DNA from 4 places in the Paenibacillus sp. J22R67 genome. Region 3 is predicted to be linked to each of the others. Evidence: riboswitches for the same ligand, from Rfam matches in the RefSeq annotation. Region 3 holds a riboswitch; each other region holds the start of a gene.
The links. Region 3 has a riboswitch for cyclic di-GMP ahead of AC58VC_RS14640 (hypothetical protein). Riboswitches for the same ligand answer to the same signal wherever they lie in the genome.
Positions count from the first base shown of each region.

Region 1: another riboswitch for cyclic di-GMP. It lies ahead of AC58VC_RS28495 (putative bifunctional diguanylate cyclase/phosphodiesterase); the one in region 3 lies ahead of AC58VC_RS14640 (hypothetical protein).
Region 2: another riboswitch for cyclic di-GMP. It lies ahead of AC58VC_RS35860 (transglutaminase-like domain-containing protein); the one in region 3 lies ahead of AC58VC_RS14640 (hypothetical protein).
Region 4: another riboswitch for cyclic di-GMP. It lies ahead of AC58VC_RS31430 (PilZ domain-containing protein); the one in region 3 lies ahead of AC58VC_RS14640 (hypothetical protein).

Region 1 is NZ_JCAUAX010000009.1:255,829-258,964, reverse strand. It holds gene AC58VC_RS28500 (BMP family lipoprotein) at 1-230, opposite strand, end outside; gene AC58VC_RS28495 (putative bifunctional diguanylate cyclase/phosphodiesterase) at 497-2,029, opposite strand; cyclic di-GMP riboswitch class I at 2,116-2,204, opposite strand; gene ilvA (threonine ammonia-lyase IlvA) at 2,275-3,136, opposite strand, start outside.
Region 2 is NZ_JCAUAX010000019.1:40,372-43,507, reverse strand. It holds gene AC58VC_RS35865 (collagen binding domain-containing protein) at 1-950, opposite strand, end outside; gene AC58VC_RS35860 (transglutaminase-like domain-containing protein) at 1,147-1,956, opposite strand; cyclic di-GMP riboswitch class I at 1,969-2,056, opposite strand; gene AC58VC_RS35855 (class D sortase) at 2,130-2,831, opposite strand; gene spoIIE (stage II sporulation protein E) at 3,088-3,136, opposite strand, start outside.
Region 3 is NZ_JCAUAX010000003.1:587,973-591,108, reverse strand. It holds gene gloA2 (SMU1112c/YaeR family gloxylase I-like metalloprotein) at 1-316, opposite strand, end outside; gene AC58VC_RS14645 (exopolyphosphatase) at 358-1,272, opposite strand; gene AC58VC_RS14640 (hypothetical protein) at 1,404-1,703, opposite strand; cyclic di-GMP riboswitch class I at 1,808-1,900, opposite strand; gene AC58VC_RS14635 (MDR family MFS transporter) at 2,001-3,136, opposite strand, start outside.
Region 4 is NZ_JCAUAX010000012.1:24,239-27,374, reverse strand. It holds gene ychF (redox-regulated ATPase YchF) at 1-1,054, opposite strand, end outside; gene AC58VC_RS31430 (PilZ domain-containing protein) at 1,133-1,864, opposite strand; cyclic di-GMP riboswitch class I at 1,958-2,045, opposite strand; gene tadA (tRNA adenosine(34) deaminase TadA) at 2,324-2,779, shown strand; gene AC58VC_RS31420 (hypothetical protein) at 2,786-2,944, shown strand; tRNA gene AC58VC_RS31415 (tRNA-Arg) at 3,108-3,136, shown strand, end outside.

The DNA.
Region 1 (3,136 bases), on a different contig from region 3:
TCCCATGCGCTTTGGTTAAAGGATTTATCATTTACGCCGCCAATGTCTGTTACCATGCCGATTTTGATATCTTTACCGCTGTTATTGCTTGGTGCTGCAGATGCCGCTGCACTTGCAGCTGGAGACGCGGAAGCGGCCGGTTTTGTTTCTTCTTTTTTGGCTCCGCAACCTGTCAAAGCAACCGCGGAAACAGTGACAGCCATTAACGCTGTTGTGAATACTTTTTTCATCATCTTTACCCCCAAAATAAATTTAAAATTGTACCTTAAATCCCACATTCTAGGTTGACCAAATTCAGTTAAACTATGTATGTCTGATCATAGACCGAGTGTATCACTTAGAAACTTAAGTGAAAAGCAATCCATACAGTAAATGAGCATAATTCGTGATGTTAACCAAGTTGACATGGTCTTTTTGTAAAGCCCCACAATATAGGTTTTAAGCCCCAATTATTTATTATACTACCGCCGGTCAATAAAATCTAGATGACCTATTTTTAATTTTTTTCGGTCATCAATGTCAGGAATTGAGCAGGGGATAGCGGACTGCTGAACAGTTTTCCTTGCACCTCCGTACATTGCAGAAATTTCAGGTACTCGAACTGTTCTTCCGTTTCGACACCTTTCGCGATTAAATTCAACCCTAATCGGTGAGCCATCCGGACAATGGCAGCAGCAAGCTGTTGATTCTCGTCATCATCGACAAGATCTCTGATCAGCGTGCTGTCCAGTTTCACACTATCTAGCGGCATACCCTCTAATCCGCTGCGTGTAAATAGCCCCGTACACAAGTCATCCATGGCAATGCGCACGCCAAGCTTTTTCAACATCGTCAGCTTCTTGCTCGCTTCTTGCACGTTCGAAGATGTAATGCTCTCCGTAAGGTCTAGTTCGACCAGACTGGGATCAATCCCTATTTCTTGCAGCACATCAGCTATATAGGCAATGAAATGATCATCTTTGAACTGTGAAGATTGAATCGCGAACGTCATTCTAAGAGGCTCTTGGCCGGCATCCTGCCAAGCTTTCATCTGCTTGCATGCGGTTTGAAACGCCCATTTGCCAATAGGCACCATGAATCCCAGTTCGTCCGCAGCTTTCCGCCAATCCATGAGCTTACGCAGCTGCTTGCTCCCCTTCTCCCAGTAAAGGCTGACCTCTGTGCCGATGAGCTTACGACCTGCGATTTCATATTGCGGCTGATACTGTAATTCGAACTGTTCCTGCTCTAAAGCCAGACGGAGTTCGTTCTCCATGTGAGCTTTGCTCTTCACCATTGTATCAATGTCCGACGCATAGAATTTAAAGCGATTAGCATTCTCATGGTTTTTGGCCTCGTACATCGCTTCATCTGCACGTTGAAGAAGCTGTTCAGGCCGAGTGCCATCTAATGGATACAACGCAATCCCCATACTAGCGGTTATCGTAATGGTTTTTCCATCCAGGATAAAGGGTTCATCGAGCACATTTTGAATACGTGTAGCCACTACTCTAACATCTTCAGGTTTGGTGAAAGATTCAAGCAAAATAATAAACTCATCGCCGCCCTGCCGGTACACCGTATCCGATCCACGCAGACAACCTAGCAACCTCTCAGCAGCCAAACGAATGAGCTGATCGCCAGAGGCATGGCCAAATACATCATTGACTTCCTTGAATTTGTCCATGTCGAGAAATACAACAGCTGCAAGCTGGTCATAGCGCTGAGCATGAACGAGCACGCGTTTCAAGCGGTCCTCAAACAGCCGTCGATTCGGTAATCCCGTTAATGTATCATGGTAGGCTAGATAAGCTAACTGCTTACTCTTCTCCTCCTGTTCGATTCCATTAAGCCGCAGGCGACGGATACAAATGGCAAAAAAGAAGCAAATGAGCGCTTGAATGAGAACGAACACGATAATCTTCGGAGTAAATGTAAAAGAAGCAGCGGCAAGTAGATTGGCCGTCAGCAGAAAGAAACCCAGTATGCTCAAATTGCGGAGTTCCTGTGCTTGCGTCTGTTGGATCCACTTTAAAAAAAGGCTTCTCATTGGGGGGGAACCTCCATTCCAGTCATCAAAAAAGGCTATTCCATTTGGAATAGCCGTAGGCGTACCTGTATCGGTAAATTGCTCCTGTCGGCAGCCCAGCCATCATCGTTGCGGGTGCAACCTAAGACCCGGAGCTTTGCGTCCTTACCTTTCGGCAAGTTTGCCTTTTACGATATTCAGGTAAAAAAACAAAAAGCAGGACTAATTAACTATATCACAACTGTTTCTACTCTGGCTATTTTTACTTAAATTAGCAGATTAAAAAGTTTCGGATCTTTATTAATTTCAATGTAACCATAGTCCTTACGTGACAAACGCTCAATAAGACCTTCATAATCATCTTTATTTTTCAATTCGATACCGACTAGTGCTGGAGCATCATCCCGATTATTCTTTTTCGTATACTCAAAGCGGGTAATATCGTCCGTCGGCCCAAGAACTTCCTCCAAAAACTCACGCAAAGCGCCCGCGCGCTGAGGGAAATTGAGAATAAAGTAGTGCTTCAAGCCTTCATACACGAGCGATCTTTCTTTGATTTGCTGCATCCGGTCTATGTCATTATTACCACCGCTGATGATGCAAACCACGTTCTTGCCGCGAATTTGATCCCGGTAAGCATCAAGCGCCGCAACCGGAAGAGCGCCTGCAGGCTCGATAACGATGGCATTGTTATTGTAGAGCTCCAGAATCGTCGTACATTCCTTGCCTGAAGGGATAACAACGATATCGTCCAGCTTCTCTTTGCATATTTCAAAGGTAAGCTCACCTACCTGCTTCACAGCTGCGCCGTCGACAAACTTCTCAATCGTAGAGAGGGTCACGACTTTACCCTGCTTGAGCGACTCCTGCATACTGGCGGCACCTTCAGGTTCAACGCCAATAATCTTAGTACGCGGAGAAACGCTGTCGACATAAGTCGCCACACCAGCTACAAGACCGCCGCCGCCGATGGTCGCAAAGATAAAGTCCGGCGTATCGGACATCTGATTCATGATCTCCAGACCTACAGTGCCTTGTCCCGCAATCGTGCGAATATCATCAAAGGGGTGAATAAACACCTTATTCTCTTTGGCGCAGTAAGCCTTGGCGTGATTGGACGAATCGTCG
Region 2 (3,136 bases), on a different contig from region 3:
TCTCTACCTTGCTGCACCTGAACCGTTGCAGAAGCGGAAACAGCTTCTTTATTGCTTCCTTTGAACGTTGCTGTATTCACGAAAGTCTCTTTATTAGAATCCGTTATTGTCGTCGTAAATTGAATGCGATATGCCTTGGTAATCGGACTTTCCGCGAAATGAATAGCTAGATTTTGTCCCGTTATATCAACTGTATATTGGCTTGCATCCACCAATGCTCCCTGTACCACAGTTCCATCTAGATGAACTCCTAGTTCATAAACAGCCACCGTAACAGGAACAGATAGACCTGCCGGGATAGGATCCGTTACCACCGCATTCTGAACAGAATCCAGTTTCTTATTCACATCAACAGTCCAGTTAATATCCTTGGAATTGAACCCTGCAGATACTCCCTTTTTATCAATTGTTGAGCTGACCGTCGGTCGAAAATGAAGAGTGAAAATCTGATCGCCTGAATTAACCGGTATGGTAATATTGACAATCGTGCTTTCGGTTAGTTGGCTCTTATCTATTTGCGTTTTGAAGGTGAGCGTACCATGTACATTATCATGACTTTCTATATAGTCGTTAAAGGTGATCACCACTTGATGACTAGTCCGATCAACATGGAATGTTCCTAACTGATCCTGTCCCATCACTAGGCCACCGCTGATATCATTAAAAAGTAAGAATTGCTGCGGCAGATGAAAGGAATACGTATCGCCGCTATGATACAGACCGTTCGGCAGAGACCACGTGTAGTCCAGCTGTATCTTGGAGTTCGGATCGTAAACGTCACCGGTCACGACCTGCCCTGCACTGTCATATACAGCCATGGTCACACTGTCTATAATGTTCTCGTTAATGGTGTTCGCACTGGCCACCGTTCCAACGCCAATCCCGTAAATACTCTGCATAAGAATTAAAAATGTAATTAGCAGCGTACTCATTTTTTTCCTCAACATCATTATTCAAACCTCCATTCACAAATTGATTCTTGTAGAGAATATTTGTTTATGCCTTATGTAAAAGATACAAGTCGTATCATTATTAATAGTATATGATACGACCTGTATTGTAAATCAGTGGAATTTATATTTCTTCACAAAAAATAACAAACAAAAAAACCTGCACTCAGTTATGAGTACAGGTTACTTTCCTATCTTAATATATTCTGGCTACTTTATAATTAGCACTGTTTTTTTCTAACTCAACCGCTTCACCAGCTTGTACATGCACAGCATCGTATGTGGTATCAATTGTCACCCATTCATTACGTTCCTTCAAGAAAACTTGATTCCACGCATGATAGGTCTCAGGATCGTGTATCTCATACCCCATAACAAGACGGGTTGGAATGCCTTCACTTCTTGCCATTGCAGCAAAAGTAGAAGAAAAATCGTAGCAGATTCCTTCGGAAGCTTCGTAAATCACATCCAGATCAGGTACATAACTATCTGCAACGGTTCGGGCTTTCTTATAGTCATACTTAAAATGGGTCGTGATATAACCGTAAATGGCCTTTATTTTATCCATATCCATTTCTTTATCGCCCGCTATTTGCTTAGCCTGAACGACTGCTTTCGACTCCATATTCCAATTAATCAGTGGAATGGCCTGTAGAAAGACTGCGTTCTCGTCTTCCATCTCCAAATCTATTTGTTCTTGCGCAACCACTTTATATTTATTCGGTCCTATGGACTCACCAATCACCACGCTGTATGCGCCATTGCCAAGCTGCAAAGGGTACTGATCTCCCTCAGCGAAAGTGTAGTCATATTTGACATTCCCACTCATGATTCGGACGAGAACCTTGGTACTTTTCGCTCCTTCATAGTTGACCGAGATAATCCCTTTATTCAGAGCAACTTTGTCAATAATAGGCGAGGTGGAAGCTGCCAATATCCCTTGCGGGGCAAGACTGCTGCCTAGTATCGCGGCAAGAATTGCTAGTCTGACTGGTTTCTTAAACACAAGAAATCTCCTTTCGGTAACTGGCTGCCAACTTAGTTCTACTAAGGAAGGCCCTTTAGCTTTGCGTCTCTAGTTTTCGCTAGATTTGCCTTTATCGGAGAAAAAGCACCGAATCCTTATACAGCAATCTTAACATAGGCTCGTACCTCTGAATAGACAAAATATTACATGTTTTATTTCTCGGATGGCACCAGGATCCCCTTAATCGCAATTCGGTGAGTCGGATTTTCCATAGGATGGCAAGTAATTAGCGTAATCTCCCGATCTTTGCCGTTACCTTTGAGCACCCAGACGTCTTCCGGGAGGACGTACTGCTTATCAACAACTCTATAGACATACTTTTTATTCCCGGTATCTACTTCGACTAAATCTCCTTCGGTGACTTCATCTAATCGATTGAAGTTTTTCCCATAGGTCAGATTTCGATGGCCTGCAATCGCATAATTGCCAATTGCCCCTGCTTTACCGGTATTGGCGATGCTAGCAACGGATACTTTTAAATTATTCACCGTAGCATCCGTTAGTATAGGCAGCTTGAGGTCTATTTTATCGATGATGAGAACACCTTCCATGTTCTTGGGCATCGCTACAGGCTTCGGCGTCGCTGCGACGGCCACAGGGACAGGCGGCATCTGGCTACTTGTCGGCGCAGCCTCAACCTCAGGAGCAGGAAGAGGTGGAGCCACGACAGGCACATCCACCAGCGGTGATTCCTCTGGCTCAACAACAGCCTGATCCATCATTTGTAGATTGTCCTCCCATTGCTTCAAAATCTTCTGCTGCTGAAAGCTCTCATATCGGTCGTTAGCCATCGGATACAAGAAAATGATAATCCCAAGAATGATACATAACAGTGAAAGCTTTTTTCTAATCACCAGAGGTACCTGCCTTTCTCGTGGATCTCATGCGCAAGCACGCATTCCCGAAAAATCAAACCATTATTTTCCTTATTTCTATTCTATACGGTTGCATGAATCCCTTCCCTAAGGTCTGTCAAAACTGTTCATGCCGACGCAGTCTGAGCAAAGAGAATATTGTCATTAAAAAAGCTTAAAAAGCCTGCTTAATCGCAGGCTTTTCACTACTACTAATAACGCCTTATAGGACAGCAGCTTATATGTCGTCAGCTAATTAACTGACCGTTTTTGGACGCTCCATGCGCGTAATCCCCGGCCAGCGG
Region 3 (3,136 bases):
TCTCTAGTTCTTTCACGCTTACGTCCATATCCCCAACTACAAAAGCTAAGTGCCGAAGCCCACGCGCCTCTGGCTTATTCACTCTTACTGGTGGATTAGGAAACGAAAACAATTCGATCTGCTGGTCCGTTTGTCCTATGCGCAAATCCAGCTTATAGGAATCGCGTTCTGCCCGGTACGTCTCATTTACGATGGTCATTCCAAGTAAATCAACATAGAAATGCTTCGACCGTTCGTAATTCGAGCTAATAATAGCCACATGATGAATGCGATCGATGTTCACTAACACGCCTCCCACTCCGTAAATAAACCGCATTCCGGGAGAAACTCCCCATCCTGCGGCTCGTTTATTATATTTTATCCGTCTATTCGCATGGTTTCAACAATTTTCTTCAAAATTTTCTCTGATTGTGCATATTCTACCTGACAAGTACCTGCTGCCTGGTGACCACCTCCGCCATTTTGGAGCATCAAAGTCCCGATATTCGTTTGGGACGTACGATTCACGATGCTGTGCCCGCATGCAAATACACAATTTTGTTTATTGCGTCCGTCCACGATCCAAATGGATACATTCTGCTCTGGATAAAGCGCGTAAACCATGAATCGGTTGCCTGGATAGATCGTTTCAACATCTCGAAGATCGGTAATGATCACGTTTCCTTCCGTATACGTATGCTTTTCAAGCATTTCACGGTACAGAGCATCTAGTTCATAATACCGCTTCACCCGCTCCTTCACGTCCGGAAGCTCCATAATTTGATCGACTGTCATCACGGCGCAGTGATCCACAAGCTCTTCCATAAGCTGATAGTTGCTAATTCGGTAATCCCGGTAACGTCCTAAACCCGTCCGAGCATCCATAATAAACGACAATAAATCCCAGCCACTTGGGTTCAAAATATCTTCTTTACTGAATTGTGCCGCATCTGCTTTATCTACGCCAAGCATAATATCGTCAATATCACCGAAGGTTTCTTGCCCTCCGTAATAATCGTAAACGACGCGTGCTGCACTAGGCGCAATCCGCGTTTCCCCTTTGAATGCTACCTTTTCACCCATCCGCTCAAGTTCGCTGGAGTGATGATCAAACCATAATCCACAACCTGCAACATAAGGCACATTCGCCAAAATATCGTTCTCGGTAACCTCGATCAAACCATCCTGCATATCTTTGGGATGAACGAATTTCATTTCATCGACCATGTTTAGCTTTTTGAAAAGCATTGCGCATACTAAACCGTCAAAATCCGAACGCGTAATTAATCTCATAACGCAAATCCCCCTACTAAATAGTACTTAAGAACTATGTATGGCTATGTGTTCCATTATATCAGCACCCATCGATTTGTGACAATCATTTTGTCGTAAGGGCATTTCGGATAAAAAAAAGAACAGTTCGCCTAGATGGGCTGAACCGTTCTTAATTTGGATGTCAGGATTTGATAAAGTCTAGTCATAAATGCTTCAATTTGAGGCATTGGAGGCATTTTCACGGAAAGCTTAACTTCACCTTTCCAGTAGAAAATCAAAATGCTGTTGCTTCTCCCCTGAAACATTTCAACATCCCAACATGCTTCATTAAGCGCGTATTCTTCTAAATTAATCAGTAGCTTTGGTCCATCCGAGGATGGCACCAAACGGGCAACATGATTGCCGCAAAGTGATGTTACTTTTTGCTCTTCATGTAATTCAGACTGCATGCTGCTTGGTCCTCCTTTTATCCATAGATTATGAAAGTTATGACAGAGAAAAACCCCACCATAGTGTACCGATCGGAGGGGGCTCTAAGTTGAATACCCAATCGTTCGGCAGCTGGCTGGCAACGAGTCCATTACAGAACAAGGTAGCCCCTGTAGCTTTGCGTCACTGACTTTCGTCAGTTTTGCCATTGTCGAGATGTGTTGTGAGTTCTTTTGCAAGAAATAACTACACTCTCAAGAATAAGGGAAGTTGTTTTGAAATCGTATAGTTCGCAAGAACTAATTTTGCAATATCTATCAAAAAATTTCTTTTTTCGACCTATTTTTCGTGAGCGATTGTAGATTATTGGCACCTTTCCAGTAAAAGAGTGATCCCGCAAGTGTCACAAAGGCGATGATTACATAAAGCGTCGTGCCCCCGTACGCCACAAGCAAAAATCCGCCCACCCATGGTCCCATAAAATGACCAACGTTTGTTAAGGTTTGTGCGCCAAAATAAGTACCTCGCATATGCTCGGGTGCAAGCTTATCAATTAGCATGTTTGCCGCAGGGTAATTTAAAATCTCCCCTAGAGTAAAAATCGCCATAGAAACAATCATTGGAACTAAGGAATGCGAGAACGCAAAACCGGTATCCCCTAACGCAAACATCAAATTGCCAAATATAATCGCTACAAGTGGCGAGTACTTATTAAAAATCCGTGTAAGCGGTATCTGCATCGCAATGACCACGATGGCATTGACACTCATAAGGACTGCAAACATCTTCACACCTTCAGTGAAATTCTGTTCCAAATACTGCGATAGTGTCACCATAACTTGCGAGTAGCCAATAGCCCCGATAATTCCGCCAAGAATATAGTAGCGAAATGTGACATCACGTTGAATGACCTGCAATGCGGCGACAAAAGTAACCGGTTGTTTCTTCTCCCCTTCTATTTGCTTAATACCAAAAACGATGAGGAGAATATAAAGTGTAACTGCATAAAGAAAATAAACGATTCCAGTCAGTAGAAACGGTAGTGACCCGTCCATCGTCGCAAAAAAAGCGCCTAATAATGGTCCTACAGCAACCCCCACATTAATAGCCATGTATCTCATTGAAAACACACTGAGTCGCTTGGCCGGCTCGGTCAAATCCGCCATCAAAGCTTGAGATACTGGTTCGTAGAAGGAGCGGCACAAGCCGTTAAGCATGTTCAGCATCATGAACAAAACAGGTAGTTTCACGATACTGAAGCCTACAAACACAACCGCCCATCCAAATAGTGCAGCCAGCATAATGATACGTCTACCGAATCGGTCCGATAAGTTACCGCCGATAAAGCCGCCAACTGTTCCTGCCAAGGCTCCCATTCCAATAACGACCCCGATCATTACTGCACTCATTGACGTATGTTTAGCTAAGTAAATCGCCAGAAAAGGCAGACTCA
Region 4 (3,136 bases), on a different contig from region 3:
ACTCTTTACCTTCCAGACGCACTTGCCCTTTTTCCTTCGCGCCATTCATGGAGCCAGCCGTTACCAAATCCGTATAAGATACAACCTCGGCACGAATAAATCCACGCTCGAAATCGGTATGAATTACGCCAGCCGCTTGAGGAGCTTTCGTTCCTTTACGGATCGTCCAAGCTCTAACTTCCTGCACCCCAGCTGTAAAATACGTATACAAGCCAAGCTTGCGATAAGCTGCTTTAATCAATCTATTCAAGCCGGACTCTTGAAGTCCCAACTCTTCGAGGAACATCGCTTTTTCTTCTTCTTCGAGCTCAGCAATCTCGGATTCCACCTTTGCGCTGATCGAAACAACTTCGTTGTTTTCTTTCTCCGCGTACTCCTTAACGATTTTGACGAATGGATTCTCATCTGCTGTGGATACTTCGTCTTCGCTCACGTTGGCTGCATAAAGAACAGGCTTCATTGTCAGCAAGTGAAGGTCGCGGACGAGCAGCTTCTCATCATCGCTCAAATCGATGCTACGCGCCGGCAGATCGTTATAAAGTGCTTCCTTGATGCGTTCCAGACACTCAACCTCGGCTACAACTTTCTTGTCGCCGCCTTTCAGGTTTTTGCGGGAGCGCTCGATCTTTTTCTCAACAGACTCAATGTCAGCCAAGATCAGTTCAAGATTAATCGTCTCGATATCGCCAATCGGGTCTACTTTACCGGAAACGTGAGTAATATTATCATCCTCAAAACAACGGACAACATGCACAATAGCATCCACTTCACGAATGTGTGCCAAAAATTTATTTCCAAGCCCTTCACCCTTGCTCGCGCCCTTCACCAAACCCGCAATATCAACGAATTCAAAGGCTGTCGGAACAATGCTTTTAGGGACAATCATCTCTACCAGCTTCTGCAATCTCTCGTCCGGTACTTCAACTACCCCAACATTCGGATCTATCGTACAGAACGGATAGTTTGCAGATTCTGCCCCCGCCTGTGTAATTGCATTAAACAATGTCGATTTTCCTACGTTCGGTAGACCGACGATACCTGCTTTCAAAGCCATCGTAGTTACAACTCCTTAATTTTCGAAAATCATCCTTCTTATTATATAGTACTTGGAACGCAAAAAAAAGCCTGTAGGCTACTGATTAGCTGCAGACTTTTTTTCCAGTGCTTTTTTTGTTTCATTTTCCTGCTTCTGGACGAAGTAGGTTTCAATCTGATTTTTTAAAATAAATCCGCGCAGCGCGTTCGTTTTCTCGTCTGGGATGCTGATAAAACTTGCCCCGTAATAATAGCCGTCATTCGTTTTTTCTTGCCGAACAATTTCCATTGTACATGGCACCAAAAAGCCCAAAATCAACTCAACTTCAAGTTGGGAATTCTTCTGAATAACTTTTTCTAGCATCACATTTTCATTAATTGTGAATCCCAGGCCATTAACGGATAGATTTTTGATAGAAAACCGCATCGGTGTTTCAAACTGATGTTTAAGTTTCTTGTTTTTATCTTGAAGCCCGAAAATAAGCCCTTCATTCTTCACATCTACGCGGGGGAACTCCCGCTTTTCCGTAAACTTCCTACGGTTTTCAGGAGGATTCAGGACAATTAATGAGCCCCGATCTTTGGCCACAACTGTCGTATCCATAACAAACAGCCCGGATTTCGTGTATACCGTCATTTTACACTTATCTCCCAGCGCAAAAACGTCATATTCCGGCAGCTCCACTTCAATAATGTCACCGAGTGCGTAGGTCAATACGCCAGTGGCTACGAAATCATCCTTGCTCAGCATAGCTTTGCTGTCAATCATCACATCAGCGTCGTAGCCTTCCTTGCTGCCGTATTTCGCTGACTTTTCTTTGCTGACCATTTGTTGATCAACCCTCCCTCGATTTCCATATAAAAAATAGACTGCCCCTTTTGTCTGGGACAGCCTATTACCTCAACCTAAAAAGCATCGATTTTCGGTAACCAGGCTGTCGTAGTTCCATAGGAACCGTAGACCCTCGGCTTTGCGTCCTTACCTTTCGGCAAGTTTGCCATTATCGAACCCTGCATGAATGTCATGCTTTGTCGTACAATATCGTGCTATATGGTCTAAAAGACCTACATTACCTCTCATTATACGGTTGGATTTCCCCATTATCAACTAATTCTCTTGCATACATCATGTATTTGTTGTATGAATGAAAAAAGAAATAAATATCCACAACTTTTTAAGTTATACACATTGTTATCCACAGGTTGTTAACAACGAATATTTGTTCGATCCTTTGTTCACATGTGGATAAGATTATTTTTAGTGAGGTGTCCCCCTGTGGATGAATATATGGAGCATATTCCTTGGATGAAAGCAGCTATAGAAGAAGCACGTAAAGCCGAAGCCATTCGCGAAGTGCCGATTGGTGCCGTTGTTGTCCATCAAGGGCAAATTATTGGCCGCGGCTATAATCTTCGTGAAACTACACTGGATCCACTTGCCCATGCTGAAATGATTGCTATTAAGCAAGCTAGCGAGCATTTGCAAGCGTGGCGACTGCTTGACTGCAGGCTCTACGTCACGTTAGAGCCTTGCCCGATGTGTGCGGGCGCGATTGTCCAAGCGCGCGTTCCGCAGGTGATCTACGGCACAACCGATCCCAAGGCTGGCTGCGCGGGAACGTTGATGAACTTGCTGCAGGAGGACCGGTTCAATCACCGGGTCGATGTGGTCAGCGGCGTGCTGCAAGAAGAGTGCGCGACTATGCTGACACAGTTTTTCCGCAAGCTGCGCGGCAAGGAGTAAACGGTTGTGCGAACAAATTTCGTAAGCGGTGACATCCCCTTGTGCGAACGGGCGGGAACTATAGGCCGCTATTCTCTGGATATTGATCATTTCAGCGAGGAAGAGGAACTGTGGTCCGCAATTTCAGCGTTTTTAGCCGTAATGTTAGCTATCTCGGCTGAATAGGACCCTGTAGTTCCGTCTGATCCAGGGATCTGCGTTTTTGGCTCAAATAGCGCTCTGTAGTTCCCCGTCGCACGATGTAATCAGCGAAATTCAATTACACGCTAAATCTTGCCACTCAAAGGTTGCGCCACATAAGGCTTCGTGCTATCATAATCTTTGCCATGCGCCCGTAGCTCAGCAGGATAGAGCAAC